One region of the Butyricicoccus sp. AM27-36 genome, then DNA from elsewhere that is predicted to be linked to it. Evidence: riboswitches for the same ligand, from Rfam matches in the RefSeq annotation. Region 1 holds a riboswitch; the other holds the start of a gene.
The links. Region 1 has a riboswitch for thiamine pyrophosphate ahead of DW724_RS08315 (TenA family protein). Riboswitches for the same ligand answer to the same signal wherever they lie in the genome.
Positions count from the first base shown of each region.

Region 2: it holds a riboswitch for thiamine pyrophosphate, as region 1 does, so the genes downstream of both, thiS (sulfur carrier protein ThiS) here and DW724_RS08315 (TenA family protein) in region 1, are expected to answer to the same signal.

Region 1 is NZ_QUJR01000005.1:90,679-94,340, reverse strand. It holds gene DW724_RS08325 (LPD25 domain-containing protein) at 1-1,174, shown strand, start outside; gene DW724_RS08320 (transposon-transfer assisting family protein) at 1,178-1,378, shown strand; TPP riboswitch at 1,586-1,685, shown strand; gene DW724_RS08315 (TenA family protein) at 1,910-2,584, shown strand; gene thiD (bifunctional hydroxymethylpyrimidine kinase/phosphomethylpyrimidine kinase) at 2,581-3,384, shown strand; gene thiE (thiamine phosphate synthase) at 3,396-3,662, shown strand, end outside.
Region 2 is NZ_QUJR01000002.1:234,893-238,554, forward strand. It holds gene DW724_RS04750 (hypothetical protein) at 1-130, shown strand, start outside; gene dinB (DNA polymerase IV) at 165-1,379, opposite strand; TPP riboswitch at 1,478-1,580, shown strand; gene thiS (sulfur carrier protein ThiS) at 1,653-1,847, shown strand; gene thiF (sulfur carrier protein ThiS adenylyltransferase ThiF) at 2,056-2,691, shown strand; gene mscL (large conductance mechanosensitive channel protein MscL) at 2,739-3,152, opposite strand; gene DW724_RS04775 (thiazole synthase) at 3,231-3,662, shown strand, end outside.

The sequences.
Region 1 (3,662 bases):
GCCGGAGGCATGGGAGGCGGACAAGGCCCAGCGGGATATGCTGCTGCATGAGTTCGTCCCATATATGGAGCTGCATTGCAATCTGGCCACTATGGAGCAGGAGGCCCGGCGTCCCCTGCGATCCGGGGAAACCCTGACGCCGGAACAGACCGCTTATTTCAACGCGGTTTTGGACTATGTAAAAGAGTGCCGCCCGCTTCTCAATCAGGGCCAGTACCACTTGCCGGAGCCGCCGCAGCTTGCCGACTTCGACCAGAGCTTGCAGGACTACAAAAAACAGATCGAGGCAGAGCTGGAACAGGAGGCCGCCACTGCCGGGCTGACGGTGGAGGAATATGTTGCCTCTGACTATGAGGCCCCGGCGCAGCCCAACTTTTCCATCTACCAAGTGCCGCCCGGCCCGGAGGGGCGCGACTTCCGCTATCGTTCCTATGAGGAATTGCAGGCGGATGGGCTTTCGGTGGACAGGAAGAATTACCAGCTTATCTACTCCGCGCCGCTGGACAAGGACATCACACTGGACGAGATTTACCGCCGCTTCAACATGGAACATCCCGCCGATTACAAGGGACATTCCCTCTCGATGGGGGATATTGTGGTGTTCCGGCAGGATGGAAAACAGACCGCCTACTATGTGGACGAGGGGGCCGACTACCGGCAGGTGCCGGAGTTTTTCGCCCAGCCGGAAAAGCAGCTCACGCCGGACGAGTGCATGACCGGCGAACAAATCCAGACGCCGAGAGGCCGTTTCTATCTGACCGACAGGAGCCGGGAACAGATGGAGGCCGCCGGGTATGGATTCCACCACCAGTCGGAGGACGGCAGGTATCTTATTATGGCAAACGGCACAAGAGCCTTTGCCATCCCCGCCCAGCCAGAAAGCCATATCAAGACGGCGGAAATGTCCACCGAGCAGAACTACAACATGATCGACGGCATGATGAACAACGCCCCGTCTATGGAGGAACTGGAAGCAAGGGCAAAAGCCGGGGAACAGATTTCCCTTTTGGATGTGGCCGAGGCAACCAAGGCGGAGGCCAAAAAGCCCAAGCAGACCCAAAAGACAACGCAGAAACAAAAGAAGCCGTCCATCCGGGCGCAGCTTGCCGCCGCCAAGGAGGAGCAGAAAAAGAAGCCCCCGGCGCGGGAAAAATCAAAAGAAATGGAGGTATGAGGAATGTATTTCACCGTGGAAGAAGAAAACCTGATCTGTCTGTACCACAACGCCGACCGCCGCAGGACGGCGGCAAATCTCCGGGCAGCTTTGCCGGACATGGACAAGGAAATGGCAGCGCTGGCCTGCCAGACCGCCGATAAGTTGGACACCATGAGTGACGCCGACTTTGCGGCGCAGCGGTTCCACTTCACAGACGAATAAGCAAAACGCCGGGCGCGGAGGTGTCAAAGCCTCTGCGTCCGGCGCTTCTTTTTTGTCCATTTTTCCGCATTTAGAACCCCGTTTTGAGGGGAACAGGATAACTTTATCCACCTGCCTGCCGACCATGCGGAAAAACCCTTGATTTCCGTGGACTTTTATCGCCCTAAATGCGTAGACTTGACTTTTGGGGACTTCTTAACTATAATAATACTCAAGCAGGGGGACTACCTTGTAGTTGAGAAGGTTAAAACCTGACCCTTTGAACCTGTTGGCTAATACCAACGCAGGGAGCTGAAGAATACAGATTCGTATTTTTTGGACATTCTCTGTTTTGGGAATGTCCTTTTTTAATTGAATAAGATATGATATGTGTTTGCGAGGGAACTGAACAAGTTGAAAAAGGTAAGACCTGACCTCTGGACCTGTCGGCTAATACCGGCGTAGGGAAGCAATTTCTTACGCTCGTATTGCGTCTGAAAGAGCTTCTAATTGTTTTAGAGGCTCTATTTTTTTATCTTAGGAGGATCAAACATGGCATTTATGAAAGACATCTTAACCCACAACATCCCCATTTGGGAAGAATGTGCAGCTACCCCATTTGTGCAGGAAGTGCAAACTGGAAAGCTACCTCTTGAAAAATTCAAGAGATATATGATTCAGGATAGTATCTATCTGAAAAACTATGCCCGCATATACGGAAAGGCAATTTTTCATGCTGCTACATTAAGAGAAATTCAGCTTTACTACTCCATGCTGAACTTTGTAAATGATACGGAATCGGAAGTGCGGCTGGATTATCTAAAGCAATTTTGCATAACAGATGATGATATTGAACTGATCGCCCCTTTGCCTGAAAATCAAAATTACATTGATTTCATGTTTGAGATTGCGTCACATGGAAAGAATGAAGAAATTTTAATGGCGGTTCTTCCCTGTATGCTAAGTTACAGCTATATATTCCGCAAATTGGCGGCTGTTCCTACAAGCAGACAGTCAAGATATTGGGACTTTATCAAAGATTATGCGGATGAACAATATGCAGAAAGCTGCAAAGAATGGTCTGCTTTTGCAGAGCATAAATGTGCCGGGTTATCAGTAGCAAATAAAAAGTATCTGGCTGATATTTTTGAAAAAGCAAGTTTGTTAGAGCTTGCTTTTTGGAAGATGGCCTATCGGAACGAGAGAATGGAGGAAAATGCAAAATGAAAAAAGTATTGTCCATTGCCGGATCAGATTGCAGCGGAGGTGCAGGTATTCAGGCTGATTTGAAAACTTTTTCTGCTCACGGTGTATTTGGAATGAGTGTTATTGTTTCTGTTGTTGCAGAGAACACCAGCCGTGTTATCGACATCCAAGATATTACCCCGGATATGATTGAAAAACAGATTGACGCCGTATTTGAAGATATTGAAGTGGACGCAGTAAAAATCGGTATGCTTTCTACACCAGAATGTATGAAAGCGGTGGCAAAGAAACTATTACAATATAAGCCCCAAAATGTCGTAATCGACCCGGTTATGTATGCCAAAAATGGCTGCCCATTGATGAATCCTACGGCGGTTTCCACCTTGATAGACACAGTAATTCCACTGGCCGATGTACTTACTCCGAATATTCCAGAGGCAGAGAAAATAGCGGATATGCAGATTTCCACAGTTTCAGATATGGAGGCTGCCGCAAGAAAAATATATGCCATGGGTTGTAAGGCGATTGTTGTCAAGGGTGGACATCATATAGGAAATGCTGTTGATGTCCTATTTGATGGAGAAAATTTCTACCATTTTGAAACATCCCGCATTGATACGAAAAATACTCATGGGACAGGCTGTACCTTTTCTTCTGCAATCGCTTCCCAGCTTGCAAAGGGAAAAAGTGTTCCGCTTGCAGTCGAATCTGCAAAGGCTTATGTCACAATGGCAATCGAACACTCTCTTGCGATTGGAAAAGGCTGTGGCCCGACGCACCATTTCTACGAATTGTATCAGCATGGTTTATCTAAAGAATAGGCAGGTGCAAAATGAACTTTGATTATACACTTTATCTTGTTACTGATCGTCAACTAATGAGCTGCGATAGCCTGACAGAAGCGGTAGAACAGGCAATTTTAGGAGGCTGCACAATGATACAACTCCGAGAAAAAGAATTGTCCTCATTAGAATTTTACAATCAGGCTGTTGCCGTGAAACAGGTTACGGATAAATACCATATTCCCCTTATCATAAACGACCGGATAGATATTGCAATGGCTGTGCAGGCTACGGGGGTACATATTGGACAGCATGAT
Region 2 (3,662 bases), on a different contig from region 1:
TGATTACACAGAGTACGTTTTCCCGATGGCATACGAGGATGTTGCCGGCTGTACACTTACCGGTGATATCTACACCGCAAGCGACCTGATGGACGGCAACTGGGCGGTATCCTTCCGGCTAACGCAGTAACGCAAAAATGAGGACATATCCGGCAGATATGTCCTCATTTTTTATCCGTTTTATCCTTTTTCTTCACCGAATGCGCGAACATGACTGATTTATCACCGAATTTCTGCCGCAGCGCGTCAACCGTCTGGTCGAGCTTATGCTGACGGTCGCGCTTCTGGATATCCTCGGTGGCGTCAAACAGCGAAAGCTGCTCGCACGACTGATTTTCCGGCAGCAGATTGGCTGCCGTGACCGAGAGCAGGCGCACCGGCTTGTCCATCGGCCAATGTCCGAGCAGCAGCTGCATGGACAGGTCGATGAGCGCACGCGTGGAATTGGTCGGCCGCTCAAGCGTTATTTGACGCGAGCGGTTGTGAAATTCCGGGTCGCGGATGCCGAGCTGCACGGTCTGGCACACCATGCCGCGCTTTCGCAAACGTCTGCCGACATTGTCGCACAGCGCCGTGATGCCCATGCGGCATTCGTCCGCGCCGAGCAGATTGTGCGCGAACGTCATGCTGTTGCCGACCGATTTGACTTCTCGTTCCGCGTAAAACGAGCGCACAGGCTCATCGTCCTCGCCTCTGGCGTAACGCAGCAGAAGATCGCCGTTTTTGCCCAGAATGCTGTGGATAAACGCCGGATCACAGGCGGCAAGCTCGCCGATCGTGCGTACGCCCAGTCGGTTCAGCCGGTCGCTGGCGCGTTTGCCGACATACAGGAGCGTGTTCGCGGGCAAGGACCACACGCGCTGCTTGAAATTTTCGCGCGAAAAGACCGTCGTGCCATCCGGCTTTTTGTAATCGCTGCCGAGCTTGGCGAACGCGCGGTTGAACGACACGCCGACCGAGATGGTCAGTCCGACCTCCTCGCGCATGCGGCGGCGCAGCTCGTCCGCGATATGCTCGCCGGAGCCGAACAGGTGCATCGAGCCGGTGACATCAAGGAAGGATTCGTCAATGCCGAACGGATCGACAAGATCGGTGTACTGCAGGTACAACTCGTTGCATTTGCGCGAAAACTTCACATATTCGCTCCGGTGCGGTGCTACCAGCCGTAAATCCGGGCATTTTCGTTTCGCCTGCCAGATGGTCTCGGCGGTCTGTACGCCGAAGGCTTTGGCCTTCTCGTTCTTGGCGAGAATGATGCCGTGGCGGCTCTCCGGATCACCGCAGACCGCGGTCGGACCATCGGCGAGCGACGGGTCGAGCAGCGTTTCCACACTCGCGAAAAACGAGTTACAGTCGCAGTGCAGAATGGTTCTGTCCATCGGTCATCATCTCCTTTCGAACGAATGTTTGCATTGTATAACTGCATTATATCCGAAAAAAATGTGCTTGACAAGTGGGAGAATGAGGTGCATACTGTATTTGCAAGCAAGGGTGCCGTGATGAGCGGCTGAGAGGGCGAGAGCCTAACCTTTTGAACCTGTTGGTTAGCACCATCGTAGGGAAGCTGTCGCATATACTTGAAATTTTAATGCTCCGGTTTTACCGAATGGTGAAACCGGAGCATTTTTTCTTGCGGAAAAGAGGATATTTGCATGAAAGTTAACGGAAAAGACCGAGTAGTGCCCGCAGAGGGCACCGTACTGGGTCTGCTGAATGAGCTGGGTCACGACCCGCAGCGTGTGGCTGTCGAGAAGAACGGCACCATCATTCCGCGCGCGCAGTTCGCGGAAGAGAAGTTGACCGATGCAGACCATCTGGAAGTCGTATGCTTCGTGGGCGGCGGCTGATACCCTTCGCACCAAACCACAGTTTGGTGCGAAGGGGACATACTGCGTAAAACGCGGATATATCCCAAAGAAATTTGCGCGCCGCGAGCGGTACACACATTTTTTACTGGTATGAAAACCGAGATACATGCTCCCGGTTTTCATAGAAATTGCAATGCAATTTCTTTCCGATTAAATGCACGCTGCGCGTGATTACAGGAGAAAAATCATGATTTTAACCAAAGAACAACTGCATGACGCACTGGTGGAACGCCACGGCGCGGATATTCAGGCTAAGCTGGACAAGGCGTGTGTCGGCATTGCGGGTCTGGGCGGGCTTGGCTCCAACCTTGCGATTTTTCTGGCGCGGCTGGGTGTCGGTCATCTCATCCTCGTGGATTTCGATGTGGTGGATATCACCAACCTCAACCGTCAGCATTACACGATGAAAGACCTTGGCATCCCGAAAACGCTCGCGCTTGTCGAGCAGCTTGAGGCCATCAATCCGTATCTCACCTACGAGACTTACACCGAGCGGGTCGTTCCGTCCAACGTGGAGCGGCTGTTCTCCGGCTGTGATGTGGTCGTGGAGGCGTTCGACAAGCCGGATCAGAAGGCTATGCTGCTCGAGAATCTGCTTACCAGACTGCCGGAAAAGCCGGTCGTGTCGGGCAGCGGCATGGCAGGCTACGGCTCAGCGAACCTGATCAAGACCGAAAAACGCTTCGGCCATGTGTACCTCTGCGGCGACGGTACAAGCGATGTAGCCGACGGTCTCGGTCTGATGGCGCCGCGCGTAGCGGTCTGCTCGGCACACGAGGGAACCATGGTGCTGCGTCTGCTCATTGGCGAAACGGAGCCGTAAATAGAAAATGGAGAACGGAAGCCGCAGCTTTCATTCTCCACTCTCCATTATTCTTTCGGCTGATCGGAACCGCAGTGCGCGCATTTCACGGCCTTGATTGGAATTTCGCTGCAGCAGAACGGGCAGACCTTGGTGGTCGGCTCTGCGGGTGCTTCCGGCTTTTTGCCGAGCGCAGTCAGCTTATTGACCGCTTTGAGCAGACAGAACAGCACGAACGCCATGATCAAAAAGTTGATGATCGAGGTGATGAATGCACCGTAGCGCAGCTCCACACCGCCGAGATTCAGCACGAAACCGCTTAAATCGGTGCCGCCGAACAGGCCGAGGATCGGGTTGATAAGGTTTTCGGTCAGCGAGGTGACAATGCTGGTGAACGCACCGCCGATGATAACACCGATCGCCATGTCCATCACGTTGCCGCGCAGCGCGAAGGCTTTGAATTCTTCGATAAACCTTTTCACTTTTACGTTCCCCTTTCTTATTTATACTATCAGTTTACACATTTCCCTTAAATGGGGCAAGAAAAAGGAGTTTTTCACATGAAAGATACACTTGTAATCGGCGGACATGAGTTCCAATCCCGCTTTATCCTTGGTTCCGGCAAGTATTCGCTCGACCTGATCAACGCTGCCGTGCAGAACGCAGGCGCACAGATCATCACGCTGGCGCTGCGCCGCGCAAATGAGGGCGGCACGGCTAACATCCTCGACTATATTCCGGAGGGCGTAACGCTGCTGCCGAACACCTCGGGTGCTCGCAATGCCGACGAGGCGGTTCGCATTGCGCGTCTGTCGCGTGCGTGCGGCTGCGGCGATTTCGTTAAGATCGAAATCATGCGCGACAGCAAGTACCTGCTGCCGGACAATCAGGAGACCATCCGCGCGACCGAGATCCTCGCGAAAGAGGGCTTCGTCGTTATGCCGTATATGTACCCCGATCTGAACGTTGCGCGTGATCTGGTCAATGCCGGT